4 regions of the Enterobacter chengduensis genome follow, and region 3 is predicted to be linked to each of the others. Evidence: predicted binding sites of a transcription regulator. Region 3 holds the regulator's gene; each other region holds the start of a gene.

Region 1 (4,213 bases), 1.7 Mb from region 3:
CAAAGATGTTTTTTTCGCCTCTGCGAGTCAGGCCGTCGCGGTGGCAGACCGCTACCCGCAAAACGTCTTTGCCGAGCATACGCACGAGTTTTGCGAGCTGGTGCTGGTCTGGCGCGGCAACGGCCTGCACGTCCTCAACGATCGACCCTACCGCATCACGCGAGGCGATCTGTTTTACATTCGCGCTGAAGATAAACACGCCTACGCCTCCGTTAACGATCTGGTGCTGCAAAACGTCATTTACTGTCCGGACAGGCTGAGGCTCAACGTGGACTGGGCGGCCTGCATCCCCGGTTTTCTTGATGCCCGAGGCGAAGCGCACTGGCGCTTGAGCGGCAGCGGCATGGCGCAGGTGCGGCAGGTCATTTCCCACCTGGAGCAGGAAAGCCAGAAGAACGACCCCGTCGCAAACCAGATGGCGGAGCTGCTTTTTGCCCAGCTGGTGATGACGCTGAAGCGCCATCGTTACGCTACCGATAATCCTTCCGCCACGGCGCAGGAAGCGCTGCTGGATAAGCTCATTACCACGCTTGCGGGCAGCCTGAACAAAAGCTTCGGGCTGGAGAAATTCTGCGAGCAGGAACAGTGCAGCGAGCGCGCGCTGCGCCAGCAGTTTCGCACCCAGACGGGGATGACGGTAAACCATTACCTGCGCCAGCTGCGCATCTGCCACGCCCAGTATCTGCTGCAGCACACGGAGCTGCTGGTGAGTGAAGTGGCAATGCGCTGCGGTTTTGAGGACAGTAACTACTTTTCGGTCGTGTTTAACCGCGAGGTGGGGATGACGCCGGTTCAGTGGCGTCATCGCAGTCGAAAGGCAGCGTAATCAGTTCGCCATGCCGAGGCCGACGATGTTGGCGGCGATAATAATCACCACGCAGCCCAGGCTCAGCACGCCCACCGGACGGCGTCCGGCGTTGTTCCACTCTTTAAGCACCAGACCCACCAGTCCACCGCACAGCACGTAGAAGCTCATGTGCAGCATCCAGCTCATGTAGTCGTACTGCGCCGGAATGCTGGCGTGGCCCCAGGCATAAAAGAAGAACTGCAGGTACCACATCAGGCCGCCGAGGGCGGAGAGCAACACGTTGGTGATGATAAGCGGTTTCGCCAGCGAGAAGTCGTTTTTTATCGACAGATCCTTCACTTTTGCCAGACGAACAATGCAGAAGCCGAGGTTAACCAGCGCGCCGCCGCCCATAATCACCACGTAGCTGGGTAGGGCAACGTACAGCGGGTCGACGCCCAGCGCCGCGGCCGCTTCGTGCATCGGCTTGGCGGCATTCATGGCGAACGACATCCCCGCCGAGAAGATGCCGCACATTACCGCCAGCAGCAGCCCTTTTTTCAGGTTGAACTCTTCGGCCCTGATGCCCATCTTGCGCTCTTTCAGCTGGCCCGCGCGGGTGACAATACCGACGCCGATCACCGCGACCAGGACGCCCAGCAGCGTCATTCGTCCACCCTGCGTGTTAATCAGCACGTCGACATTACCGTTGAGTATTGGCGTCATTAGGGTGCCGACGATCAGCGTAATGCCAATCGCGATGCCGATGCCCATCGACATACCGAGATAGCGCATGGTGAGGCCGTAGTTGATATTACCGATGCCCCACATCGCGCCAAACAGGAACACCGGCAGCAGGGTAGACGCGTTGAAGGAGGCAAAGTAGCCCCAGAAATCGGGCAGCAGCATGGCGCTGATGGTCCACGGCAAAATCAGCCATGACACGGTACCGCCAACGGACCACATGGTTTCCCATGACCAGCCTTTCACTTTTTTAAACGGGGCATAGAAACAGGCAGCACTGGCGGCGCCTATCAGATGCCAGAAGATACCCATCGTAATCGCATGATTCATTTTTACATCCTCGTCGTTTTTAGCGTCGGCGGCTTCCCGTCGACTTGATGAGTGTAAAAATTAGGCAGTTTGGGAACCTTCAGAAGGTTGCCGCCCTTCTGTTCTTGATGGCAATCAGCACGTTAACCACGTGAGCAGACTCACATTTCTGCTATTCATTGAAAAACGAATAACCTTAGAAAAACTACGGCATTGATAATCATTTTCAATATCATTTAATTAACTATAATGAACCAACTGCTTACGCGGCATTAACAGCTGTGCCGCCCGACAATAATGGAGAGGATTATGAGTTATACACTGCCATCCCTGCCGTATGCCTACGACGCACTGGAACCGCATTTCGACAAGCAGACGATGGAAATCCATCACACTAAACACCACCAGACCTACGTGAACAACGCGAACGCCGCGCTGGAAAGCCTGCCAGAGTTCGCTAACCTGTCTGCTGAAGAGCTGATCACCAAGCTGGACCAGCTGCCAGCGGATAAGAAAACCGTGCTGCGCAACAACGCGGGCGGCCACGCTAACCACAGCCTGTTCTGGAAAGGCCTGAAAACCGGTACCACCCTGCAGGGCGACCTGAAAGCGGCTATCGAGCGCGACTTCGGTTCCGTTGACAACTTCAAAGCGGAATTTGAAAAAGCCGCTGCTACCCGTTTCGGCTCCGGCTGGGCGTGGCTGGTACTGAAGGGTGACAAGCTGGCGGTGGTGTCTACCGCTAACCAGGACTCCCCGCTGATGGGTGAAGCGATTTCTGGCGCATCCGGTTTCCCAATCCTGGGTCTGGACGTGTGGGAACACGCTTACTACCTGAAATTCCAGAACCGTCGTCCGGACTACATCAAAGCCTTCTGGGACGTGGTGAACTGGGACGAAGCCGCAGCGCGTTTCGCCGCTAAAAAATAAGGTTGCATTGACGCCTGTGAGAAGCGAGTCTGATGACTCGCTTTTTTTGTATCTGAAGGAGTAGATATGCACCACTATCCGGTCAACGTGTTTACAGGCAAGGTAAGGGAGTACGACGGCAGCCGCCCGAGCGCCATCGCCAAAATTCAGGTCGACGGCGAACTGACGTTAACCGAGCTTGGGCTGGCGGGCGACGAGCAGGCCGAAAAGAAAATCCACGGCGGGCCGGAGCGCGCGCTGTGCCACTACCCCCGCGAGCACTATCAGCACTGGAAAACCGAATTCCCCGAGCAGGCGGATCTCTTCGTAGCCCCCGCGTTTGGTGAGAATCTCTCCACTGAAGGGCTCACCGAAAAGAACGTATTTATCGGCGATATCTACCGCTGGGGCGATGCCCTGATTCAGGTGACGCAGCCGCGCTCGCCGTGCTTCAAGCTCAACTTCCACTTCGGTATTCATGACATGTCGTCCCAGCTGCAAAGCGCGGGTAAAACCGGCTGGCTGTATCGCGTGGTGCTGGCCGGACAGGTTTCGGCGGACGCGCCGCTTGAGCTGGCTTCACGCCTGAGCGACGTGTCGGTTTATGACGCCTGCGCCATTGCCTGGCATATGCCGTTTGATGACGAGCAGTATCACCGCCTGCTGTCGGCGGCGGGGCTCTCGACAAGCTGGACCAGAACGATGCAGAAGCGGCGCTTAAGCGGCAAGATCGAGGATAATTCGCGGAGATTATGGGGGAAATAACTGCCCCTCACCCCGGCCCTCTCCCCAAAGGGGCGAGGGTGAAAAGACCGCACTGAGCAGTCCCCTCTCCCCAAAGGGGCGAGGGTGAAAAGACTGCACTGAGCAGTCCCCTCTCCCCTATGGGGAGAGGGTTAGGGTGAGGGGAAAACTACGAACGCTTATACAACGGCAGCCACAGCGTCAAGCGAAGCCCACCCAGCGGGCTGTCATCGGCCTTCACCCAGCCGCGGTGCTGCTGCATGGCGGTTTCAACAATCGCCAGACCCAGCCCCGTGCCGCCGGATTCGCGGTCGCGCGCCTCGTCGGTACGGTAAAACGGACGGAAAATCTGCTCGCGGTCTTCCGGGCTGACGCCAGGGCCGTCGTCATCGACAATAACGGTGATCCCGTCTTTATCTACCGAGAACGCCACCTCAATCTTCGTGTGCGAGTAGCGCAGGGCGTTACGCACGATGTTCTCCAGCGCGCTTTCCAGCGCGTTAGGGTTACCGTACAGCGGCCACGGGCCCGGCGGGAAGTTGACGGTGAAGGATTTGCCCATCTGCTCCGCTTCGAACGCCGCGTTATCCAGCACTTCATGCCACAGGTGATTGGCTTTCACCGTTTCGCTGACCAGCGCGTTTTTCTGCTGATTGCGCGACATGACCAGCAGGTCGTTGATCATGCTGTCCAGACGCTGAGCTTCCGTTTCAATACGCT
Region 2 (4,213 bases), 2.3 Mb from region 3:
CACCTGCTGAATGATCTGCAGGCCGAAGGCGAAATAGATGCCCAGAAACTAAGTCAAATATTGGCCGAAAAAACTAAAGAAATAAACGAAGCGGGCAATGAAATTTGGCTTAACTTAATTACGCGCAAAAAAAACAATCCCATTTTTTATAGCCTGGGGGAAGATTAACGTGAAAGAAATTAACAATAATGACGTTTATTTGACTTTAGATGATAAAAAAAGTGATGAATTTATCTTAAAGCAAAATCTCGATGCGCTACGAAACACAAAAAATGACGAGATGACGCGTATAACGCAAGACCTGGTATCGATCCCGGCGACGCTGGTGCGGCTGAAATGGCAGAATCGCCGTGAAATTTATCCGCTACAGGTCAAAGAAGAAATTTACGGTGCCGTGATGAACGCCATCATCGAACAGCGGCCAGAACTGAAAGAGAAGCTTCTCGGGCGCCTCGAGGCCAACTATCAGTATCTGCTTGCCAGAGAAATCGCCACCCTGCGTCTGACCCGCAAGCTGTCAGACGGTGAGTACCGCACGTCAAACGTCACCTGCGTTGCGTTTGATGAGGACGCGCTGGCAACCTCCTCTACCGCACCGACGGATAACCAAAACCCATAATCCGCCAGGCATAAAAAAAGCCGGCTTTCGCCAGCTTCTTTATCATTTTGAGGCCGCTTTCTCTTCGCCGACCAGCCCAATCTTCAGGTACCCCGCCTGATGCAGCGTGTCCATTACCTTCATCATGGTTTCATAATCTACGGTTTTATCCGCACGGAAGAAGACGGTGGTGTCCTTCTTGCCGCCGGTAAGCTGATCCAGGGCTGGAATAACCGAAGCGTCCGTTACCGGGTCGTTGCCCAGGAACATCGATTTATCGGCTTTCACGGAAAGATAAATAGGCTTTTCCGGACGCGGCTGCGGCTGGCTCGATGAGGCTGGCAGATTCACCTTCACATCAACCGTCGCCAGCGGCGCGGCCACCATGAAGATAATCAGCAGAACCAGCATGACGTCGATAAACGGCGTCACGTTGATCTCATGCATTTCGCCGTTATCGTCCAGATTTTCGTTTAGACGCATCGCCATAGTATCAACCCACGCGCAGTTTGGACGCCGCGTGCACCGGCTTAACCGAGCTGGCATTCAGGTCGAGATCGCGGCTTTGCAGCAGCAGGACCTGCGCGGCAACGTCACCGAGCGTCGCTTTATAGCTGCCAATCATGCGCGCGAAGATGTTGTAGATAACCACCGCCGGGATAGCGGCAACCAGGCCGATTGCCGTCGCCAGCAGCGCTTCTGCGATACCCGGCGCCACGACCGCCAGGTTGGTGGTTTGGGTCTGCGCGATACCGATAAAGCTGTTCATGATGCCCCACACCGTACCGAAGAGACCCACGAACGGTGAGATCGCGCCGATGGTTGCCAGATAACCGTTGCCGCGTCCCATGTGTCGGCCAACGGCCGCGACGCGACGCTCCAGGCGGAAACCGGTACGTTCTTTGATGCCTTCGTTATCTTCACTGCCCGCTGAGAGTTCCAGCTCGTTTTGGGCTTCATTCACTAGCAGGGTCGTCAGGCTTTTCGCGTGGAAAGATGAGGTCATGTCTGAAGCCTGATCCAGAGAGCGGGCTTCAGCCAGCTGCTGCTGCTCACGCTTGAGGCGACGCTTCTGCGAAAGCAGCTCGGCGCTTTTGCTGAAGAAGATAGCCCAGGTGACAACGGACGCCAGAATCAGGCCGATCATCACAATCTTAACCACGATGTCAGCATGCTGATACATGCCCCAAACGGAGAGATCCGTCTGCATCAAATTATTACCCACTCTGTATCTCCAGGACGCAAATCACAAAATCTGAACGTAATAATATCAAAACGCCGTCGAATTGATAGTAGTTCTCATTAGTATTTGCATGGTGCCGTAATTTTCGCTCACTTTCCTTGCGCTTACGCAGTAAAAATTTCTTATGCGGATTTTTGCTAATATTTTCTGCTTATTCGATAAGCCTGCGGGTGCAGTTTTTTGCAATCGTGGTAGTCTGGACGTCCAGACGTATAAAAACAGGGTTAGCGAACATGACTAAGAAGCATCTTGATACCACGCTGGTACAGGCAGGACGCAGCAAAAAATATACGCAAGGATCGGTTAACAGCGTGATTCAACGCGCTTCCTCGCTGGTGTTTGACACCGTTGAGGAGAAAAAAATCGCCACGCGCAACCGCGCAAAAGGCGGGCTGTTTTATGGCCGTCGCGGCACGCTAACCCATTTTTCTCTGCAGGAAGCGATGTGCGAGCTGGAAGGCGGCGCAGGCTGCGCGCTGTTCCCGTGCGGGGCGGCGGCGGTCGCCAACACCATTCTGGCGTTTGTGGAACAGGGCGACCATATCCTGATGACCAACACCGCCTATGAACCCAGCCAGGACTTCTGCACCAAAATCCTCAGCAAGCTCGGCGTGACGACGGGCTGGTTCGACCCGCTGATTGGTGAAGGTATTGCTGAACTTATTCAGCCAAACACGCGCATTGTGTTCCTGGAATCGCCGGGGTCGCTCACCATGGAAGTGCACGACGTGCCCGCAATCGTAAAGGCCGTGCGCAGCAAAGCGCCGGAAGCCATCATCATGATTGACAACACCTGGGCGGCGGGCGTGCTGTTTAAGGCGCTGGAATTCGACATTGATATCTCGATTCAGGCGGCGACGAAATACCTGATTGGCCACTCTGACGGCATGATTGGCACGGCGGTCTCCAACGCGCGCTGCTGGGATCGGCTGCGTGAGAATGCCTACCTGATGGGCCAGATGGTGGATGCCGACACGGCCTACATGACCAGCCGCGGACTCCGCACGCTGGGCGTTCGCCTGCGTCAGCACCATGAAAGCAGCCTGAAGGTGGCGGAGTGGCTGGCGCAGCATCCGCAGGTTGAGCGCGTGAATCACCCCGCGTTACCGGGCAGCAAAGGGCACGAATTCTGGCAGCGTGACTTTACGGGCTGCAGCGGGTTGTTCTCGTTCGTGCTGAAAAAACGGCTGAATAACGACGAGCTGGCGAGCTATCTGGATAATTTTACCCTTTTCAGCATGGCCTACTCCTGGGGCGGTTTTGAATCCCTGATTCTGCCCAACCAGCCGGAACAGGTTGCGGCTTTGCGCCCCGGCGGCGAGGTGGACTTTACCGGCACCCTGATTCGACTGCATATCGGTTTAGAAAATGTTGACGATTTAATTGCGGATTTGTCAGCAGGGTTTGAACGTATCGTGTAGAGTGCAGGCTGAAATGTACTCTCTGGACGCTTTTGTGAACACCGCAAGCAGAAAAGTCTGTATGAGTTGCGCCCGGGATCAAACCCAACGGGCGAATTAGGGAGTACAATAGCTTCATATCTGCTGTTCCACAGGAAAGTCCATGGCTGTTATTCAAGATATTATCGCGGCGCTCTGGCAACACGACTTTGCCGCGCTGGCGGATCCTCACGTCGTCGGTATCGTCTATCTGGTGATGTTCGCAACGCTGTTTCTGGAAAATGGATTACTGCCAGCCTCTTTTTTACCCGGTGACAGCCTCCTTTTACTTGCCGGGGCGTTAATCGGGAAAGGCGTCATGGACTTCACGCCCACGATGGTGATTCTCACCTCCGCCGCCAGCCTCGGCTGCTGGCTGAGCTATCTGCAGGGCCGCTGGCTGGGAAATACCCGCGTCGTGAAGGGCTGGCTGGCGCAGTTACCGCATAAATACCATCAGCGTGCGACCTGCATGTTCGACCGACACGGCCTGCTGGCACTGCTGGCGGGGCGTTTCCTCGCGTTCGTTCGCACTCTTCTGCCGACGATGGCGGGCATTTCCGGCCTGTCGAACCGCCGCTTCCAGTTCTTTAACTGGCTGAGCGCCCTGCTGTGGGTTGGCGTGGTAACAACGCTCGGCTACGCGCTGAATATGATCCCCTTTGTGAAACACCACGAAGATCAGGTGATGACCTTCCTGATGGTGCTGCCGATGTTCCTGCTGGTGGCGGGTCTGGTGGGAACCATTGCGGTGGTGATTAAGAAGAAGTACTGCAGCGCGTGATCCCCTCACCCTGACCCTCTCCCCATAGGGGAGAGGGAAAAAAGCCTAAGCTCCCTGCATCGTTCTGATACGTGACGCATCCTCTCCCGGCGTAACGCCGAAATAGCGCTTAAACTCCCGACTGAACTGCGAGGCACTTTCGTAGCCCA
Region 3 (4,213 bases):
CGAACGAAATCGCCTTCTCCTCCAGCAACAAAGCCTATGATGAAGACTGGTCCGGGGATAAGAGCGGTATCAGCCTTTACAAAGCGGCTGCGAAATTTAAGTACGGTCCGGTATGGGCGCGCGGCGGATACATCCAGCCAACCGGCCAGACCCTGTTAGCCCCGCACTGGAGCTTTATGCCGGGCACCTATCAGGGGGCGGAAGCCGGGGCTAACTTTGACTACGGTGATGCGGGGGCGCTGAGCTTCTCCTATATGTGGACCAACGAGTATAAAGCACCGTGGCACATTGAGATGGACAAGTTCTACCAGAACGATAAGAAAACCAAAGTCGATTACCTGCACTCGCTGGGCGCGAAGTATGACTTCAAAAACGATCTGGTACTGGAAGCCGCATTTGGTCAGGCGGAAGGCTATATCGATCAGTATTTTGCTAAAGCCAGCTACAAATTTGATATCGCAGGCAGCCCGCTGAGCACCAGCTACCAGTTCTACGGTACGCGTGACAAGGTCAGCGACGGCGGCGTCAATGACATTTATGACGGCACCGCGTGGCTGCAGGCGTTAACCTTCGGCTATAAGGTCGGTCAGGTTGATTTGCGTCTGGAAGGCACATGGGTGAAGGCGGAAGGGCAGCAGGGCTACTTCCTGCAGCGTATGACCCCGACCTATGCCTCATCCAACGGTCGTCTTGATATCTGGTGGGATAACCGTTCAGACTTCAACGCCGACGGCGAGAAAGCGGTCTTCTTCGGCGCCATGTACGACCTGAAAAACTGGAACCTGCCTGGCTGGGCGGTGGGCGCTTCTTACGCTTACGCCTGGGATGCAAAACCTGCCGATATGGCAACGCCGGACGCATACTACGATCCCAACTATCGCCTGAAAGAGTCTTCCTACAGCCTTGATGCTATCTATACCCTGCAGGATGGCCGCGCGAAAGGGACGATGTTCAAACTGCACTTCACCCAGTACGACAACCACTCCGATATCCCAAGCTATGCGGGCGGCTACGGCAACATCTTCCAGGATGAACGTGACGTGAAATTCATGGTTATTGCCCCATTCACCATCTTCTGATGAATCGTCCGGCGGGCTGAGCCCCGCCGGTATGGAGACTGCACATGATGAAAAAAATCGTAATCGTCGCGCTGCTGGCGTCGGGGCTGGTGGCGTGTACCCAGACGCAGGCACCGAAAGAAGACTCCCGTCTGAAGGAGGCGTATAGCGCCTGCATAAATACTGCAGAGGGCTCGCCGGAAAAAATTGAAGCCTGTCAGAGCGTGCTGAACGTGCTCAAGAAAGAGAAAGCGCATGAGCAGTTCGCGACGCAGGAGAACGTCCGCGTGATGGATTACCAGGCCTGTATTCAGGCGCGTAAAACCGGTAACGATCAGGAAGTGGCGAAGCGTTGCGATAAGATCTGGCAGGAAATTCGCAGCAATAATAACTAATGAGCTGTTTTACGCCCGGTGGCGCTGCGCTTACCGGGCTTTTTAAGGCAAAAAAAAGCCAACCTTACGGCTGGCTCAGAGTATAAACACTCGATTATTTCGCATCGTGCGCATGGTCGTCTTCGCGGCAATCGCCTTCAGCACAGTGACCGTAAAGGTACAGGCTGTGGTTGGTCAGACGGATGCCGTGACGCGCGGCGATTTCACGCTGGCGCGCTTCGATGGAGTCATCGCTAAATTCAATGACCTTGCCGCAGTCGAGGCAGATCAGGTGATCGTGGTGCTGCTGCTGGGTCAGTTCGAAGACAGATTTACCGCCCTCGAAATTATGACGGGTAACAATGCCCGCGTCATCAAACTGGTTCAGCACGCGATAAACGGTAGCCAGCCCAATCTCTTCACCCATGTCGATAAGACGTTTATAAAGGTCTTCCGCACTGACATGGTGATTGTCTGGACCCTGAAGCACTTCGAGGATTTTTAACCGAGGAAGCGTAACTTTCAGGCCAGCCTTCTTTAATGCGGTATTGTTGTCAGTCATGCGGAATCTGTCCTGTTGCTAAACGATTCACTTCTGTAGGAAGTGACAGAAAATGCACTTGGGATAATGCGTCTCATTATAGAACTGCCATGGCTAAATGAAAACTGCAAGTCTCAGGCAAAATATGCTTATAAAAATGGGGTATCACCAACAAACTTGCTCAATGGAAAACCCATTTTATCAGGGAGACATTGTACAGGTCTGGGCGAAAAAGTTAAAAGATTGTAGCAATTAATTTAATCGGTTTGACCTGGGGCATGGGCGCAACCGCGGTTGCGCCGCGATAAAAATCAGGCGTTAAGAATCGCGTCCAGGTGAAGTTCTTCACGGATCTGCTTCACCCACTTCTCAACGCGCTCGGCGGTCAGTTCTGGCTGGCGGTCTTCGTCGATGGCCAGACCCACGAAGTGATCGTCATCGGCCAGGCCTTTAGAGGCTTCGAAGTGGTAACCGGCGGTCGGCCAGTGGCCTACGATAACCGCGCCATTCGGCTCAATGATATCGCGGATGGTGCCCAGCGCATCACAGAAGTATTCGGCGTAGTCTTCCTGATCGCCGCAGCCAAACAGGGCGACCAGCTTACCGTTGAAGTCCACTTCTTCCAGCGTCGGGAAGAAATCATCCCAGTCGCACTGGGCTTCACCGTAGTACCAGGTTGGGATACCCAGCAGCAGAATGTCATAGCCTTCCAGATCTTCTTTGCTGCTCTTGGCGATGTCATGCACATCAGCAACGTCTTTACCGAGCTGTTTCTGAATGTTTTTTGCGATATTTTCGGTATTGCCGGTATCACTGCCAAAGAAAATGCCGATGATTGCCATGAGTAAAATAACCTCTTGAAACTTAATAGTATGGTGGCGCAATTCGGCCACGGATAAGGGCAATAATAGCAGAACTGGCAACCCTGCGGAAACAGCTATCGCGCAGGACTGCACTCTGTGCTACATGAAAAGGGCGATAAAGGGGATTTTCAGACTTATGCCTGGCGGCGTAACGTCTCAAGCTGGGCGATCAGCATCTCTTCAATGAGCTCGCTGCGGCTGATATTTCGCGCGTCGGCCAGCTCGTTAAGCGCATCGACGGCGTCGGCGTTCAGCTTCAGTTCGACACGCTTAAGCCCACGATTTTTATCGCGTTTAAGCTGGTTGCGTTTATTGATACGCAGCTGTTCATCGCGCGAAAGCGGATTCGTCTTGGGTCGTCCCGGGCGACGCTCGTTCGCGAACAGATCTAGTGTCGTACGGTCCGTTTGTTCTTTGGCCATGATTCTGAGACTTCGGGGGAAACACGCCGCCCTGCTAATGCCCGGGCGATAAGCGCGCCATCATACATCACCAAAAACGGCACGCCAACGACTGGAAGCCCGCAGTCTTCCAGTCGCTTCCTTTTTAATCAATTTGCCGTATCAGCGAGATAGCGGCGGATGGCGCGCAGAACGGCTTCCGGTTTTTCCGCATGCACCCAGTGTCCGGCACCGGCAATCACGTGGGCGCGAGCCTGCGGGAATTGCGCCAGTATGGCGTCGCGGTACGCATCGGTAACGTAAGGGGAGTGACCGCCGCGAATGAAGAGGGTAGGGTGCGGCCAGGCGGGGACGCTTTCCCAGCCTACGATATTGTTGTACTGGTCCCAGAGTACCGGCACGTTAAAACGCCACTGTCCGTCAACAAACGACTTCAGCAGAAACTGCACGACGCCCTCTTCATCAAGATGCTCACGCATGACGGCAGCCGCCTGTTGGCGTGTCGCGACACCCGCTTCTGTGACCGCATCAATGGCGGCAAAAATCTCGTCGTGACGGCGGACGTCATAATCCACGGGCGCGACGTCAATCACCACTAGGCCGCTGATACGCTCCGGCGCCAGCGCCGTCAGGGCCATTACCGCTTTGCCCCCCATTGAATGCCCAATGAGCGTCACCTTTTGCAGACCGTTGGCGTCCAGCGTATCCAGCAGGTCGTGCGCCATCGCGGCGTAGGTCATCTCGTCCGAACGCCCGGAAAGACCGTGATTGCGCATATCGACCTGCACAATATCGTGGTCGGTAACCAGATCGCGCGCCAGCACGCCGAGGTTATCCAGGCTGCCAAAAAGGCCGTGAACCAGTACGATGGGAGAATTATTGTTCGGCGATTGTGCAGTTTGCGCTCGGGTATTCAATTTCATGGCAAAGTTCTTTTTTTACGTATGTCAGGTTAGGGTATCATGTTGACCATTCT
Region 4 (4,213 bases), 2.0 Mb from region 3:
TGGAGCCGGGCTCTAACCCGAAAGGTTACGAGTTCATCAACGACATCAAAGGTGGTGTAATTCCTGGCGAATACATCCCAGCCGTTGATAAAGGCATCCAGGAACAGCTGAAAGCGGGCCCTCTGGCTGGCTATCCAGTTGTTGATATGGGTGTTCGTCTGCACTTCGGTTCTTACCACGACGTTGACTCCTCTGAACTGGCGTTTAAACTGGCTGCGTCTATTGCCTTTAAAGAAGGCTTTAAGAAAGCAAAACCAGTTCTGCTTGAGCCAATCATGAAGGTTGAAGTAGAAACTCCTGAAGAGAACACCGGTGACGTTATCGGTGACTTGAGCCGTCGTCGCGGTATGCTGCGTGGTCAGGAATCCGAAGTAACTGGCGTTAAGATCCACGCTGAAGTTCCGCTGTCTGAAATGTTCGGATATGCAACTCAGCTGCGTTCTCTGACCAAAGGTCGTGCATCATACACCATGGAATTCCTGAAGTATGATGATGCGCCTAACAACGTTGCTCAGGCCGTTATTGAAGCCCGTGGTAAGTAATCCACAGGATTAAAACCTAAGTCCCGTGCTCTCTCCAAAGGGGAGAGCACTATAGTAAGGAATATAGCCGTGTCTAAAGAAAAATTTGAACGTACAAAACCGCACGTCAACGTTGGTACTATCGGCCACGTTGACCACGGTAAAACTACCCTGACTGCTGCAATCACTACCGTTCTGGCAAAAACCTACGGTGGTTCTGCTCGTGCATTCGACCAGATCGATAACGCACCAGAAGAAAAAGCTCGTGGTATCACCATCAACACTTCCCACGTTGAATACGACACCCCGACTCGTCACTACGCACACGTAGACTGCCCAGGCCACGCCGACTATGTTAAAAACATGATCACCGGTGCTGCGCAGATGGACGGCGCGATCCTGGTTGTTGCTGCGACTGACGGCCCAATGCCTCAGACTCGTGAGCACATCCTGCTGGGTCGTCAGGTAGGCGTTCCTTTCATCATCGTGTTCCTGAACAAATGCGACATGGTTGATGACGAAGAGCTGCTGGAACTGGTAGAGATGGAAGTTCGTGAACTGCTGTCTCAGTACGATTTCCCAGGCGACGACACTCCAATCGTTCGTGGTTCCGCGCTGAAAGCGCTGGAAGGCGAAGCAGAGTGGGAAGCGAAAATCATCGAACTGGCAGGCTTCCTGGATTCTTACATCCCAGAACCAGAGCGTGCGATTGACAAGCCATTCCTGCTGCCAATCGAAGACGTATTCTCCATCTCCGGTCGTGGTACCGTTGTTACCGGTCGTGTAGAGCGCGGTATCATCAAAGTTGGCGAAGAAGTTGAAATCGTTGGTATCAAAGAGACTGCGAAGTCTACCTGTACTGGCGTTGAAATGTTCCGCAAACTGCTGGACGAAGGCCGTGCTGGTGAGAACGTTGGTGTTCTGCTGCGTGGTATCAAACGTGAAGAAATCGAACGTGGTCAGGTTCTGGCGAAGCCAGGCTCAATCAAGCCACACACCAAGTTCGAATCTGAAGTGTACATCCTGTCCAAAGACGAAGGCGGCCGTCATACTCCGTTCTTCAAAGGCTACCGTCCACAGTTCTACTTCCGTACAACTGACGTGACCGGTACCATCGAACTGCCAGAAGGCGTTGAGATGGTAATGCCAGGCGACAACATCAAGATGGTTGTGACTCTGATCCACCCAATCGCGATGGACGACGGTCTGCGTTTCGCAATCCGTGAAGGCGGCCGTACCGTTGGCGCGGGCGTTGTTGCTAAAGTTCTGGGCTAATTAATTATCCCTGAATAAAAAAAGGACGCTTCGGCGTCCTTTTTTGTTTTCTGCTGTTCAAGTTTGGTCACAAAATTTCGCATTTTTTGCCTCCTCCCGCACTGTATTCTGGCGCTTGTGCTATTGTAATCATAACCATTCTCACTTACACTTTGCGCATAATTTGAACGGGAGTCTCTATGTACGTTTGTTTATGTAATGGTGTAAGCGACAAAAAAATACGTCAGGCCGTTCGCCAGTTTCAGCCCCAGTCATTCCAGCAGCTTCGCAAATTTGTTCCAGTGGGAAATCAATGCGGTAAATGTGTACGTGCTGCGCGAGAGATCATGCAGGACGAACTGATGCAGATCCCGGAATACAAAGAGATCGCCTAAGCGCCCATCTTTTTTTTGACATCCCTGTAGCCCGATCTACGCTTCAATGAGTGGAAGCGGAGGGACTATATAATGAAAGGTGATGTTAAAATCATAAGTTATCTCAATAAATTATTGGGAAATGAGCTTGTCGCAATCAACCAGTACTTTCTTCACGCGAGAATGTTTAAAAACTGGGGACTCAAACGTTTAAACGACGTTGAGTACCATGAATCGATCGATGAGATGAAACACGCCGATAAATATATCGAGCGTATTCTATTCCTTGAAGGCATTCCAAACCTGCAGGATCTCGGCAAGCTCGGCATTGGAGAAGATGTCGAAGAGATGCTGCGCTCCGACCTCAGACTGGAACTTGAAGGCGCCAAAGATCTCCGTGAAGCCATCGCCTATGCCGACAGCGTACATGACTACGTCAGCCGCGATATGATGATCCAGATCCTGGCCGATGAAGAAGGGCATATTGACTGGCTGGAAACAGAGCTGGATCTCATTGCTAAAATCGGCCTGCAAAACTATCTTCAGTCGCAGATTAAAGTGGAAGAGTAGCCCACGTCTTCCAGCCTACGCATAAACCCGCTGCTGCCAGAAATGGCCCAAAAGGCAGTGGGTTTTTTAATGCCTTTTTATCAGGGCGGATTAACGAAAAAACAAGGAAGCATAGAAGCGCCATCAGCGCCGCGAGCAATGCCAGCGAGGGCAGTACGCACCAGCCATGCCATGCACCAAGCGCTGCCAGGTATTTCACATCGCCATATCCCATCCCTTCACGCCGGCAGATACACCAATACCCCCAATAAATAACCGCAAAGCCAACATACCCGGCTATCGCACCCGCCACAGCACTCGGCAGAAAATCAGGGTGGAGGCAGAGCTGAAAGAGCAGTCCCGCCCATAGTAGCGGGCAGAGAAATTTGTCGGGAAGCAGACCGGAGCGAATATCGGCATGTACCAATAAGGCTGTCAGTGAAAGATAGAGCAGCAGAAAGGGGAGGGTGGTAAGCATGTAAAAGGCCTCAAGCAGGTTTGAGCGCATACTCGGCATTTTCGGCCTGCCCGGCAATGCACAAAAGCCGCAGTTGCGTAGCGGCTCGAAACAAAGAACTGATACATGAAAAATTACATAACACGTTGCGCACGCCTGCGCATCCTGCGTCTATAGCGCTTAATTTCTAAACGGCACTTGCGTATCGCGCAGATTTACGTATAATGCGCGGGCTTGTCGTAATTGACGGCGGGTTCAATCAGAACCAGAGTAGCTCATTTTGTTACTCAACAATGCTCCCAATTGGGGAGCTACGTAAGAACGGTTACACTCTCCCATCAATCGTAATGGGTTTGAGGAGTAATCATTTTCGTTTATAAAATAATTGGAGCTCTGGTCTCATGCAGAACCAAAGAATCCGTATCCGCCTTAAAGCGTTTGATCATCGTCTGATCGATCAATCAACCGCGGAAATCGTCGAGACTGCTAAGCGCACTGGTGCGCAAGTCCGTGGTCCGATCCCGCTGCCGACCCGCAAAGAGCGCTTCACCGTTCTGATCTCTCCGCACGTTAACAAAGACGCGCGCGATCAGTACGAAATCCGCACTCACAAGCGTCTGGTTGACATCGTTGAGCCAACTGAGAAAACCGTTGATGCTCTGATGCGTCTGGATCTGGCTGCCGGTGTAGACGTGCAGATCAGCCTGGGTTAATCAGGTCATCGAGCGATTGAGAGGTTGAAACAATGATTGGTTTAGTCGGTAAAAAAGTGGGTATGACCCGCATCTTCACTGAAGATGGCGTTTCTATCCCAGTAACCGTAATCGAAGTTGAAGCAAACCGCGTTACTCAGGTTAAAGATCTGGCTAACGATGGCTACCGCGCTATTCAGGTTACCACTGGTGCTAAAAAAGCTAACCGTGTAACCAAACCAGAAGCGGGTCACTTCGCTAAAGCTGGCGTAGAAGCTGGCCGTGGTCTGTGGGAATTCCGTCTTGCTGAAGGCGAAGAGTTCACCGTAGGTCAGGACATTAGCGTTGAGCTGTTTGCTGACGTTA

The links. The regulator Fur, encoded in region 3, represses iron uptake genes when iron is present. The targets are predictions, from matches to a motif close to ATAATAATGAGAACNACTATCAA.
Region 1: the regulator Fur is predicted to act here: its motif matches at 2,054-2,076, upstream of sodA (superoxide dismutase [Mn]).
Region 2: the regulator Fur is predicted to act here: its motif matches at 1,885-1,907, upstream of exbB (tol-pal system-associated acyl-CoA thioesterase).
Region 4: the regulator Fur is predicted to act here: its motif matches at 1,919-1,941, upstream of bfd (bacterioferritin-associated ferredoxin).

The regions. Positions count from the first base shown of each region.
Region 1 covers NZ_CP043318.1:4,982,715-4,986,927, reverse strand. The annotation lists gene rhaR (HTH-type transcriptional activator RhaR) at 1-826, shown strand, start outside; gene rhaT (L-rhamnose/proton symporter RhaT) at 827-1,861, opposite strand; gene sodA (superoxide dismutase [Mn]) at 2,150-2,770, shown strand; gene yiiM (6-hydroxyaminopurine reductase) at 2,837-3,514, shown strand; gene cpxA (envelope stress sensor histidine kinase CpxA) at 3,663-4,213, opposite strand, start outside.
Region 2 covers NZ_CP043318.1:4,288,998-4,293,210, forward strand. The annotation lists gene FY206_RS20720 (hypothetical protein) at 1-168, shown strand, start outside; gene FY206_RS20725 (hypothetical protein) at 170-619, shown strand; gene exbD (TonB system transport protein ExbD) at 662-1,087, opposite strand; gene exbB (tol-pal system-associated acyl-CoA thioesterase) at 1,092-1,823, opposite strand; gene metC (cystathionine beta-lyase) at 2,075-3,262, shown strand; gene yghB (DedA family general envelope maintenance protein YghB) at 3,405-4,064, shown strand; gene FY206_RS20750 (AraC family transcriptional regulator) at 4,110-4,213, opposite strand, start outside.
Region 3 covers NZ_CP043318.1:1,523,753-1,527,965, forward strand. The annotation lists gene chiP (chitoporin ChiP) at 1-1,079, shown strand, start outside; gene chiQ (ChiQ/YbfN family lipoprotein) at 1,127-1,453, shown strand; gene fur (ferric iron uptake transcriptional regulator) at 1,548-1,994, opposite strand; gene fldA (flavodoxin FldA) at 2,285-2,815, opposite strand; gene ybfE (LexA regulated protein) at 2,971-3,258, opposite strand; gene ybfF (esterase) at 3,387-4,160, opposite strand.
Region 4 covers NZ_CP043318.1:4,632,380-4,636,592, reverse strand. The annotation lists gene fusA (elongation factor G) at 1-542, shown strand, start outside; gene tuf (elongation factor Tu) at 612-1,796, shown strand; gene bfd (bacterioferritin-associated ferredoxin) at 1,976-2,170, shown strand; gene bfr (bacterioferritin) at 2,243-2,719, shown strand; gene FY206_RS22500 (prepilin peptidase) at 2,703-3,176, opposite strand; gene rpsJ (30S ribosomal protein S10) at 3,557-3,868, shown strand; gene rplC (50S ribosomal protein L3) at 3,901-4,213, shown strand, end outside.